Linked DNA regions of Rosistilla oblonga. The protein of the gene in region 2 binds, or shares a complex with, the protein of the main gene of each other region. Links are inferred from orthologs where the notes say so. Each region holds a gene or a part of one and is shown on either strand. Other genes may lie near its edges.

Region 1 (2,823 bases), 5.9 Mb from region 2 along the record:
GTGTGTCTTGAATCCGGCCATACTATTAGATAACCGCGAACGCCCCTCGCTGCCAAGATCGATCTGATTGATCTTCGCCCGCGGCGAGGACCTACGTATACTTGGCACCTTTGCTTTCTTCGCCGCCCGAAATCCCCAATCCACCGATCATGGAAACCTACGACATCATCATGCTGATCGCGCTGGCTGCCGCCACGATCCTCGGCGCGATCAAAGGCTTCGCCTGGCAAGTCGCGTCGCTCGCGTCGATCTCGCTCAGCTACTGGGTGGCGATGCGTTTCCGCGAACCGTTCTCGCAACAGATTCACGCCGAGCCGCCGTGGAATATGTTCCTGGCGATGTTCATCCTGTTCACTGGCACGATGATCGCGATCTGGATCTTATTCCGAATGCTATCGCGCACGATCGACCGATTGAGACTCCGAACCTTCGACCATCAACTGGGCGGAATCCTCGGATTGGCCAAGGGCGTGATCTATTGCATTCTGATCACGATGTTCGCGCTCTCGCTGCTGGGCGATTCGGTCCGCACACAGATCGTGCAATCGCGGAGCGGATACTACATCGCCAAGCTCCTCAGCTACAGCGACAAAGTCATCCCGGCCGAACTCCAAGAGATTGTCGGCCCGTACCTGGATCAACTGGATGAACAACTGCGAGCCGACGGCAACGCAGCGGCCGGCCCGGCGCGACCGTCGCCATGGGGCAACAACGAATCCGCGACCGGCGCGATCGTCGACGCGGTGCAGCAGAACCTGCAACTGCCCAACGACAGCGAGAACCTGATTCCAGCCGAGCTGCTGACGCCGAAATTCTTCGACCAGATCCAGCCATAACCGCTGGCCCCAGTCGCTGTGGAATTCAGGGCGGGGGAACGTGCGATCCCGAGAACCCGAATGTTCGTAAAACCCAGGGAAAACGGGGGCCTTAATACAACATAAGAGGCATTATCGGACGTTGCGGGGCGGTTTCTAAGGGCCTGAAAACCAGGCCCCACCCCGGCGAACGCCAGCATCTGCGGCGGTCGCACCAAGGACTTTGCTTCCGAGCCGCGAAGACGCGGACGCCCGGAAGATCAGACAGCCGCTTCGGCCGCCTCCAGGAAGACGCCCATCCGGCGAAACTTCTCGTAACGCTGAGCCAGCAACTCTTCGACCGGCAGCGATTCCAACTGAGTCAGCGTCCGCGTCAAATAGCTACGCAAACGCGAAGCCGCTTGATGATGATCGCGATGCGCACCGCCCAACGGTTCGGGCAACACGTCGTCGACGACGCCAAGTCCGGGCAAATCCTTCGAAGTGAACTTCAACGCCTTGGCGGCCTTCGGCGCGTGCTCGTGGCTCTTCCACAGAATGCCCGCACAGCCTTCGGGACTAATGACGGAATAATACGCGTTCTCCATCACGGCCACGCGATCGCCGACGCCGATCCCCAAAGCACCGCCGCTCCCCCCTTCACCGATCACGACGCAGATGATCGGCGTCTTCAGCCGGCTCATCTGGAACATGCTTTCGGCGATCACTTGAGCCTGGCCGCGCTCCTCGGCTCCGACGCCGGGATAGGCGCCAGGAGTGTCGATAAAGCAGATCAGAGGCAGCCGATATTTCTCGGCCATCTTCATCTTGCTCATCGCCTTGCGATAGCCTTCGGGATGGGCACATCCGAAGTGACACGCGGCGCGTTCCTTATAGGTACGGCCTTTCTGATGCCCGGCGACGATCACTTTGAAGCGATCGATCTTCGCAAACCCGGTCAACAGCGCCCGGTCGTCGCCGAACTGCTTGTCGCCATGCAGCTCGACAAACTCGTCGAACGCTAGCTTCAGATAGTCGTTCGTATACGGACGGTCTTTGTGCCGCGCAACCTGAACCGTCTGCCACGGATCGAGATTGGCGTAGATCTGCCGCAGTTCTTCATTGATCTGCCGTCGCAGGTTTCGGATCTCCGTCTCCGCGGCGTCGCTGCGATCGGTCTGCTTCTCGATCGCTGCAAGCTGCTGCTGCAACTCAGCCACACTTTTCTCAAAGTCCAAAGTCGTGCCAGCATCCATATCTTCGAGTTCTCTTTTTCAGTTGATTTTCGATCGGCCGCACGGGCCGCGCTCTTTCCATTGCAACGCAGCGATTGCCGCCACGACATTTAATGTTTCAGCAGGTCCTCGGGCGACTTGAATCCCGACGCGACATCAAACACGTCCACATCCAACTTCTTGGGCTGTTTCTTGAACAACCGCATCCCACGAACCAGCTTCAAAAATTCCCACATCGATTCGGGCCGATGCTCTGGCTTCTTGGAGAGCATCCGTTTGATCAGATCCGCGAAATCCTGGGAGACGTTTTCGTTGCTGGTCAACGGCGTGGGGATCGGGGCACTGAGATGCTTGTTCAACAAATCGTTAGGCGATTCGCCCGTATACGGCGGCTTGCCGGTTGCCACTTCGTACAACACGCACCCGTACGAATAGATATCCGACCGCTCGTCCATGTTCTTGCCGCGAATCTGCTCGGGCGACATGTAGCTGCGCGTCCCCTGGATCTGCGATTTCTTGCCGAACAGTTTCGACAGCCCGGTTTTCTTCTTCTGCGAGATCTGGAAGTCGATCAGCTTGACGACCCCTTCCCGACTGACCAGAAAGTTGTCGGGCTTGATGTCGCAGTGCAGCCAGCCCTTGGTATGCATGAAATACAAACCTTCGGCCGACTGTTCAACGACCTTGTTCAGCATATAGGCCAGCGAATCGGGCCCGTGCCGCAACGCCTGCTTCATGTTCAATTCGCTGAACAGTTCCAGCACCAGATAAGCCGACTTCGGATCGGTCACAAA
Region 2 (2,872 bases):
CTTTGCCATGCTCCAACCGCCCCAACTGTTGCGACTGAGGGATGACTTGCAAGCAACCGTTGTCGCGGCCGGCGCGATCGATCGCGATGTAACAACTGGCCATCCGCGGAAACAGGCAGCCGTAGTTGTACCAATATCCGTAATCTTGATGCCATTCCCAGGCCCCGCCGACGCGAGGTTCTTTGAGCATCAGTTTATGGTGGTAGTGGTAGATCTCTTCTCCCATCAGCGACTGCATCGATCCGGCGACGCGTTGGCAGCGTGCGATGGCGCTGAACATGTCGTCGGATAAATGATCGCGGACGGCCAGCACGGTTTGGCCTCCGGCGGCGTCGCTGCGGGCGGTCGCTGCCGATTCGATCTCGCGATCGCGGCGGGCGATTTGTTCCAACAGCTGGACCTCCGGCGGCGAGAGCAGTTGGGAGACCATCAGAAAACCCTCGCGGTCGAAGGTGGCTTTGTCGTCGGCAGTGATCTGCAAGCGGCTGGTCATCGGAAACCTCCTTACGTGCGGCACAGCAAAAGCTGATTACAATAGGTGCCTATGCTCTCACGGGCGAACGTCGGACGCCATATGCCCAGGGCAATTAAGTGTTTGTGCTTCGGCGAATGAGGCGAGCCGCGGCGGCGCGGCGTTGTCCAAGCGAACACGTCGCTACCGCGTGCCGGCTGATGCCTGCAATTGAAACACCACTTAGCCCTGGCTATATGCCTAGAAGAATCCTTAGCGGTATCGTAGGCTAACGGGGCTGAAGCGTTGCGGGGCTGGGGCCCCGATCCAACCGATGCAGCGAAAAATTGCGATAACCGATATATTTGGATCGCGAACAACGCGAATTTAATATCTTCACTGCCCCTTTGATGGGTGAATAATTGCATGGCGACCGTCGAATCGAACAGCGAAGCCCCCAATACCAAAAAACGCGGAATTCCCGAGGGTTTGTGGATCAAATGCCCCGGATGCTTGTCGAGCGTCTACCGCAAAGAGGTCCAACGGCGGCTGAATGTCTGCCCTAAGTGCGACCACCATCTTTACGTTTCGGCTGCCGATCGAGTCGAACAGGTCTTGGATGAAGGGACGTTTGAAGCCTGGGACGAAGAGCTGAGGCCCACCGATCCCTTGGAATTTGCTGACCGAAAACGTTATGCCGAGCGATTGTTAGCCGAACAGAAGCGGACCGGATTGGTCGATGCCGCTCTGACCGGAACCGGAATGATCCGAGCTCGCCGCGTTGCGTTTGGAGTTACCGACAGTGCGTTTATCATGGGAAGCATGGGATCGGTTGTCGGCGAGCGGTTGACGCGGTTGATCGAACGAGCGACCGAACAGAACCTACCCTTGATCATTATTAGTGGCTCCGGCGGCGGGGCTCGGATGCACGAAGGGATCCTATCGCTGATGCAGATGGCGAAGGTCTCCGCAGCGCTGGCTCGATATCACGAATCGGGCGGGCTGTTCATCAGCGTCTTGACCAACCCCACTATGGGCGGCGTCGCTGCTAGTTTTGCTTCGTTGGGAGATCTCTGTTTCGCCGAACCCAAGGCATTGATCGGTTTCGCCGGACCGCGGACGATCAAAGCGACGATCGGCATCGAATTGCCCGAGGGTTTTCAGACCAGTGAATTCCTGTTGGAGCATGGTTTTATCGATCGGATCGTCGCTCGCGATCGCTTGAAATCGGAGATCGCCCGCGTCATCGACTACTGTGGCAAATAACACTCCTCCCCTCGACTACGAATTACGTTTATGGGTCTGCTGGACAAAATTCAATCGCTGATCGGCAAAAAGAAGACGGAAGAGGGAGATTCCGGCGCCGCGGCGGTTCCGAAGAGCAAGCAAACCAAGGGGAGCAACAGCCTGGATGTCGAAGCCCGCTTTGAGCGGATGCGGTCGGCAGTTTCGGGGACGATGAGTAACTTCATCACCGCCCGGGATCGGCAATACAACCGCGTGGTCGGGCTGAAATTGTGCGACGCGGAAAAAGTAGCCACCTTCGAAGCCCGCTTCAAAGGCCTCAAGAAACCGATCGAAGGGGCGATCGCTGTGCAAATGCAGCACCCCAACGTCGTGGAGACCTACGAATATGGGACCACCAAGCAGGGGCAACCCTATCTGGTGATGGAATATGTCGACGGCCCTGGGCTGTTGCAGGTCATCCAGACGCGGAAAGAAGAGACCTTGGCCGGGAAGCGTTTATCGCTGATCCGACAGATGGCTGAGGGGATGAAATACGTCCACGAGAAGGGATTCATTCACCGCGACATCTGCCCTCGCAACTTTATCTGTTCCTCCGACATGGATCGGATAAAGCTCATCGACTTCGGTTTGACCGTCCCCGCGTTGCCTCCTTATATGCAGCCGGGCAACCGCACCGGGACGCCTCTTTATATGGCGCCGGAAATCGTTCGCCGTCGGCAGACCGACCAACGCGTCGACGTGTTCGCCTTTGGCGTTTCGATCTACACGTTGTGCGCGTTTGAGTTCCCGTGGCCTGTCAACGACACGACTGGCAAAGCCGCGCTGCAGCACGACACGCATCCACCGATCCCGATCTTGCAGTTCCGCCCCGACCTGAATCCTGTGTTGGCGACGGCGATCATGCGTTGCATCAGCCCCAACGTCCAGGACCGGATGCCTTCGATGGAAGCCTTCTTAAGGCAGATCAAAGGGGTCAGGTCGGAGCTGAAGTCACCGGCTTAATTCGAAACCGGGATCGCAAACCGGCGGACTCATGAATTCCCCAACCGGCAAAGTTGGGGACGATTCGGGGGCGGCGAGTCGCTCTACAGCTGGTAACTCGCTCATTCGCTGCAACCACACCCCCTCTTGCGAGGCATTTTGGGATTCGTGGTTTAATGTTTGAATCATTTT
Region 3 (2,802 bases), 1.7 Mb from region 2 along the record:
CGCTACGAGACGCAAATCGAAGCCGAATGCGGTGGGATCGAGTCGTTTGTTCGCGGCCCCGAACGGACGATGACTCAATTGGTCGCCGAAGCTGTCGACGACTTCTCCGCCGCCACGATCGGTCTGGATGCCAACGATGTCAGTTGGGCGCTGTTAGAAGGTCTACGATCCGCGCTGCCGCAACAGACCTTTGCCGCCACCAACGGGCTCGTTCTTAAGCTGCGTCAGATTAAAGACCCCGAAGAAATCGAAACGATCCGCCGGGCAGTCCGCATCGCCGAACAGACCTTTCAAGCGATCCGGGCAACGCTGCGGCGAGGGCAGACCGAGCTAGAGATCGCTCACGATGTCGAGAAATGGATCCGCTACTTCGGCGGCGAAGGCTGTGGATTTGCGACGATCGCTGCGATTGGCCCCAATGCAGCGCTGCCGCACGCCCAACCGGGCGAGCGACGCGTCGGCGACGATCCCGCACTACTACTCGACTGGGGGGCTCGTTACAACGGATACACCAGCGATTTAACGAGGATGACGGCTATCGGGGCCCCCTCGCCGGAAATGGCTGAAATTTATCCTGTCGTTCTGGAGGCTCAACTGGCGGCGATTGCGGCGATTCGGCCCGGCGCAGAACTGAAAGCTGTCGACGCAGCGGCTCGCAACGTGATCCGCGACGCCGGCTTTGGCGACTACTTCGGGCACGGTTTGGGGCACGGAATTGGTTTACAAGTGCACGAATCGCCACGAATGTCAGCAATTACCGAAGGGACGTTGCAGGCGGGGATGGTCGTCACGGTGGAACCTGGAATCTATCTGCCGGGTAAACTAGGTGTCCGGATCGAAGACGATGTGTTGGTGACCGAGAAGGGGCACGAAGTCTTGTCGAGTTTGCCAAAGGGTCTCGATGACTGCACCGTAATCCTGTAAAAAGTGACCCGGCGTAAAACGCTGGGCTTTTCCTAGCCGTGGCAACGACCACGCCCCTAAAAAAAGACAACGCAACGAAACGCGATGCCAATCGCGGCAACAAACGCTTTTAGAATCGTTGTACAACCAATTGCCGGAGTGAACATGTCAGGCGACGTTTTTGATATCGAACAGATCCGCAAGCTCGTCGAGCTGATGGAAGAACACAATCTTGCTGAAGTCGATTTGAAGCAGGACCAAAAGACGATCAAGTTGTGTCGCGGCGGGTTCGCTGCGGCTCCCGCACCAATGATGGTACCTCAAGCTGTCGCTCCGGCGGCCCCAGCAGCGGCTCCCGCTGCGGCGGCTCCCGCGGCTGACGGTGCAAACATCGCGATCATCAAGGCACCGATGGTTGGCACGTTTTATACCCGTGCAAATCCCGAAGCGTCTCCTTTCGTCAGCGTTGGCGATTCGGTCAACGCCGACACAACGATCTGCATCGTCGAAGCGATGAAGGTCTTCAACGAAATTCCTGCGGAAATTTCGGGGAAGGTCGTCGCGATCTTGGCTAAGGATGGCGAAGCTGTCGATTTCGGCAAACCGCTGTTCAAGATCGACACCTCGGCGTAACGCCTCGCCGATCCGACAACTTGCTAGCACCACAGCCGTCAGTTCGCCAGCGCCAGCCTACAAGCAGCTTTCGCTCGCTGGCGGCCGATTCCGCGATGAGCCGTCGCCGCTCACGCAATCGCTCCTCCTCTGACCTTGGAAACCATCAATCGGATGTATAACCGGATCCTTATTGCCAACCGTGGTGAAATCGCGCTGCGGATTATCCGCGCCTGTCGCGAAATGGGCATCGAATCGGTCGCTGTGTTCAGCGAAGCGGATCGCGAATCGGCACACGTTCGCCTAGCCGACGCGGCGTATTGCATCGGACCAGCTCGCAGCGCCGAAAGCTACCTGCGGATCGACCAAGTGATCAGCGCCGCCGAGGTGAGTGGTGCCGAAGCGATCCACCCGGGATACGGCTTCCTCGCCGAAAACGCCGACTTCAACGAAGTCTGCCGCAGCTGCAACATCGATTTCATCGGCCCGATGCCCGAATCGATGGAGATGCTTGGCGATAAAAACTCAGCCCGCGCGTTGGCTCAATCCGCTGGCGTCCCCGTCGTCCCCGGAAGCGACGGCTTGCTGACCGATACCGAGGAAGCGCTGGCTGTCGCCAAGACGATCGGATACCCCGTGCTGATCAAAGCGACAGCAGGTGGTGGCGGTAAGGGAATGCGTGTCGCCGAGACGCCCGAGGTTCTCGAGACCGCGCTGCAACAGGCTCGCCAAGAAGCGGAAGCCGCCTTCGGAAACGGCGGCGTCTACCTAGAGAAATTCATCGAACAACCGCGACACATCGAAGTCCAGATCATCGCCGATCAACAGGGCAACGTGGTCCACCTTCACGAACGCGACTGTTCGGTCCAACGCCGTCACCAAAAACTGATCGAAGAGGCTCCGTCGCCGCTGCTGCCCGCAGAACGACGCAAAGAGATCTGCGACGCGGCGGTCCGTTTGATCCAAAACGCCAACTATTACAACGCCGGTACTGTCGAATTTATCGTCGACAAAAACGACGACTTCTACTTTATCGAAGTGAATGCTCGCATTCAGGTCGAACACCCGGTAACCGAAATGGTGACCGGCGTCGATCTGATCAAGCAACAGATCTCGGTCGCCGCTGGACAACCGCTGCCGTTCACCCAAGCGGACATCAAGAGCCAAGGGTCGGCGATCGAATGCCGCATCAACGCCGAAAACCCCGATAAAAACTTCATGCCCAATCCGGGCAAGATCGAAACGCTGTTTTCACCAGGCGGACTTGGCGTTCGATTCGATTCGCAC
Region 4 (2,870 bases), 1.7 Mb from region 2 along the record:
GCGTTGGGGAAGATGACGCGAACGTCGTCGCCCGGACGGCAGTAAAAGTAATCGCCTACGTCGCCATCGGGGTCGCGGAAACGTGAACTGCAGGTGGTGATACCGAGGATGATCCCGCAGTGCTGTTCTTCCTGCGGATCGAATTCGCGGCTCCGTGTCTCTTCGGCAACTTGCGAAAACAGTCCGTCGGATCCAAACGAATCGATGCTTGGGCCAGCCGATGCACCGGTCGCATTGCCAGCAGCTTTGCGGGCCGCTTCGGCTTCGCGGATCTCGTTTTGGTAAGCCTTTTGATATGCGGCCCAGGCGCGTCGGTAGACCCATCCCGATTCGGGAAAGTTCTTGCGATCGCTGCCGTAGCCGTTGTCGTAGAGTTCGAACGACGCGGTTTCACGATTGCCCGGGTGCAGCAGGCAACGGCCAAAATCGCTGACGTCGCCGTAGGTCTTCGGATCGACGCCAATCAGATTGATCTGTTTGGTGATCAGTTGACCGTTGTGCTCGATTCCCAACATCGCCGGGACGTGAACGCTGCACGTCGCACCGACCAATTTGTCACCGGTGATGCGGCGAATCCGCTCCAGGTGCTTTTCTTGATCGGGCATTCCGCCGCTGCTGTGACAGTCGATAACGACGTCCGACAGCAATTCGTTCATCCGTTTGTGCATCTCGGCAGAAAAGCCTGCCATCACGCTGTTGACGACGATTAGCGTTGCCACCCCGAGGGTGACGCTAATGATCGAAGCGAGTGCGATGTAACGAGTTCGCAGATAGCGAAAGCAAAGAACCCAGCGGTACATACGTCGTCCCAAGGTTGACTGAGGGAAACGCTGGACCCATCCTGGACCAGCGGCGGCGGAGTATAGACGTCGCCGCGCACTGGCGTAAACCTCAACCTGGGGATCAGCTACTGAATTCCCGGGCGATAAAGGTCGTATCGTGGCGACCTTCGATGAATTCGGGGTGCTGCAGGATCTTGCGGTGCAGCGATGCGGTCGTTGCGATCCCGCCGACTTCGAGTTCGTACAGAGCCCGCAACATGCAAGCGATCGCTTCTTCACGCGTCGGACGATGGACGATCAACTTGCCGATCATCGAATCGTAATACGGCGGTACGGTGTATCCGGCGTAGACGTGCGAATCGAATCGAACGCCAAGTCCGCCTGGTGAAAACAGCGTTTCGATCTTGCCCGGATTGGGCATGAAGTTTTTATCGGGGTTTTCGGCGTTGATGCGGCATTCGATCGCCGACCCTTGGCTCTTGATGTCCGCTTGGGTGAACGGCAGCGGTTGTCCAGCGGCGACCGAGATCTGTTGCTTGATCAGATCGACGCCGGTCACCATTTCGGTTACCGGGTGTTCGACCTGAATGCGAGCATTCACTTCGATAAAGTAGAAGTCGTCGTTTTTGTCGACGATAAATTCGACAGTACCGGCGTTGTAATAGTTGGCGTTTTGGATCAAACGGACCGCCGCGTCGCAGATCTCTTTGCGTCGTTCTGCGGGCAGCAGCGGCGACGGAGCCTCTTCGATCAGTTTTTGGTGACGGCGTTGGACCGAACAGTCGCGTTCGTGAAGGTGGACCACGTTGCCCTGTTGATCGGCGATGATCTGGACTTCGATGTGTCGCGGTTGTTCGATGAATTTCTCTAGGTAGACGCCGCCGTTTCCGAAGGCGGCTTCCGCTTCTTGGCGAGCCTGTTGCAGCGCGGTCTCGAGAACCTCGGGCGTCTCGGCGACACGCATTCCCTTACCGCCACCACCTGCTGTCGCTTTGATCAGCACGGGGTATCCGATCGTCTTGGCGACAGCCAGCGCTTCCTCGGTATCGGTCAGCAAGCCGTCGCTTCCGGGGACGACGGGGACGCCAGCGGATTGAGCCAACGCGCGGGCTGAGTTTTTATCGCCAAGCATCTCCATCGATTCGGGCATCGGGCCGATGAAATCGATGTTGCAGCTGCGGCAGACTTCGTTGAAGTCGGCGTTTTCGGCGAGGAAGCCGTATCCCGGGTGGATCGCTTCGGCACCACTCACCTCGGCGGCGCTGATCACTTGGTCGATCCGCAGGTAGCTTTCGGCGCTGCGAGCTGGTCCGATGCAATACGCCGCGTCGGCTAGGCGAACGTGTGCCGATTCGCGATCCGCTTCGCTGAACACAGCGACCGATTCGATGCCCATTTCGCGACAGGCGCGGATAATCCGCAGCGCGATTTCACCACGGTTGGCAATAAGGATCCGGTTATACATCCGATTGATGGTTTCCAAGGTCAGAGGAGGAGCGATTGCGTGAGCGGCGACGGCTCATCGCGGAATCGGCCGCCAGCGAGCGAAAGCTGCTTGTAGGCTGGCGCTGGCGAACTGACGGCTGTGGTGCTAGCAAGTTGTCGGATCGGCGAGGCGTTACGCCGAGGTGTCGATCTTGAACAGCGGTTTGCCGAAATCGACAGCTTCGCCATCCTTAGCCAAGATCGCGACGACCTTCCCCGAAATTTCCGCAGGAATTTCGTTGAAGACCTTCATCGCTTCGACGATGCAGATCGTTGTGTCGGCGTTGACCGAATCGCCAACGCTGACGAAAGGAGACGCTTCGGGATTTGCACGGGTATAAAACGTGCCAACCATCGGTGCCTTGATGATCGCGATGTTTGCACCGTCAGCCGCGGGAGCCGCCGCAGCGGGAGCCGCTGCTGGGGCCGCCGGAGCGACAGCTTGAGGTACCATCATTGGTGCGGGAGCCGCAGCGAACCCGCCGCGACACAACTTGATCGTCTTTTGGTCCTGCTTCAAATCGACTTCAGCAAGATTGTGTTCTTCCATCAGCTCGACGAGCTTGCGGATCTGTTCGATATCAAAAACGTCGCCTGACATGT

The links.
Region 1: the proteins of accD (region 2) and CA51_RS02135 are in contact, whole or in part, in a solved structure (PDB 8UXZ), measured with the Escherichia coli proteins. The link is inferred for Rosistilla oblonga from one-to-one orthologs.
Region 3: the proteins of accD (region 2) and accB are in contact, whole or in part, in a solved structure (PDB 8UXZ), measured with the Escherichia coli proteins. The link is inferred for Rosistilla oblonga from one-to-one orthologs.
Region 4: the proteins of accD (region 2) and accC are in contact, whole or in part, in a solved structure (PDB 8UXZ), measured with the Escherichia coli proteins. The link is inferred for Rosistilla oblonga from one-to-one orthologs.

The regions. Positions count from the first base shown.
Region 1 is NZ_CP036292.1:595,889-598,711, reverse strand. The notes cover bases 64-2,811. They hold CA51_RS02135 (acetyl-CoA carboxylase carboxyltransferase subunit alpha), read right to left. Parts: upstream 2,051-2,811; coding sequence 1,076-2,050; downstream 64-1,075. Other genes in these bases: CA51_RS02130 (serine/threonine-protein kinase), read right to left, coding at 2,140-2,811; CA51_RS02140 (CvpA family protein), read left to right, coding at 102-836. Also shown: CA51_RS02145 (metal-dependent hydrolase), read right to left, coding at 1-21; more of CA51_RS02130, read right to left, coding at 2,812-2,823. UniProt on the Escherichia coli protein: Component of the acetyl coenzyme A carboxylase (ACC) complex. First, biotin carboxylase catalyzes the carboxylation of biotin on its carrier protein (BCCP) and then the CO(2) group is transferred by the carboxyltransferase to acetyl-CoA to form malonyl-CoA.
Region 2 is NZ_CP036292.1:6,461,414-6,464,285, reverse strand. What follows is about bases 1-2,797. They hold accD (acetyl-CoA carboxylase, carboxyltransferase subunit beta), read left to right. Parts: upstream 1-877; coding sequence 878-1,717; downstream 1,718-2,797. Other genes in these bases: CA51_RS22760 (serine/threonine-protein kinase), read left to right, coding at 1,748-2,701; CA51_RS22770 (phytanoyl-CoA dioxygenase family protein), read right to left, coding at 1-493.
Region 3 is NZ_CP036292.1:4,778,398-4,781,199, forward strand. The notes cover bases 76-2,802. They hold accB (acetyl-CoA carboxylase biotin carboxyl carrier protein), read left to right. Parts: upstream 76-1,068; coding sequence 1,069-1,536; downstream 1,537-2,802. Other genes in these bases: CA51_RS16835 (M24 family metallopeptidase), read left to right, coding at 76-924; accC (acetyl-CoA carboxylase biotin carboxylase subunit), read left to right, coding at 1,690-2,802. In the rest of the region: more of CA51_RS16835, read left to right, coding at 1-75. UniProt on the Escherichia coli protein: This protein is a component of the acetyl coenzyme A carboxylase complex; first, biotin carboxylase catalyzes the carboxylation of the carrier protein and then the transcarboxylase transfers the carboxyl group to form malonyl-CoA.
Region 4 is NZ_CP036292.1:4,779,464-4,782,333, reverse strand. The notes cover bases 76-2,870. They hold accC (acetyl-CoA carboxylase biotin carboxylase subunit), read right to left. Parts: upstream 2,248-2,870; coding sequence 904-2,247; downstream 76-903. Other genes in these bases: accB (acetyl-CoA carboxylase biotin carboxyl carrier protein), read right to left, coding at 2,401-2,868; CA51_RS16850 (ABC transporter permease), read right to left, coding at 76-800. Outside these bases: more of CA51_RS16850, read right to left, coding at 1-75. UniProt on the Escherichia coli protein: This protein is a component of the acetyl coenzyme A carboxylase complex; first, biotin carboxylase catalyzes the carboxylation of the carrier protein and then the transcarboxylase transfers the carboxyl group to form malonyl-CoA.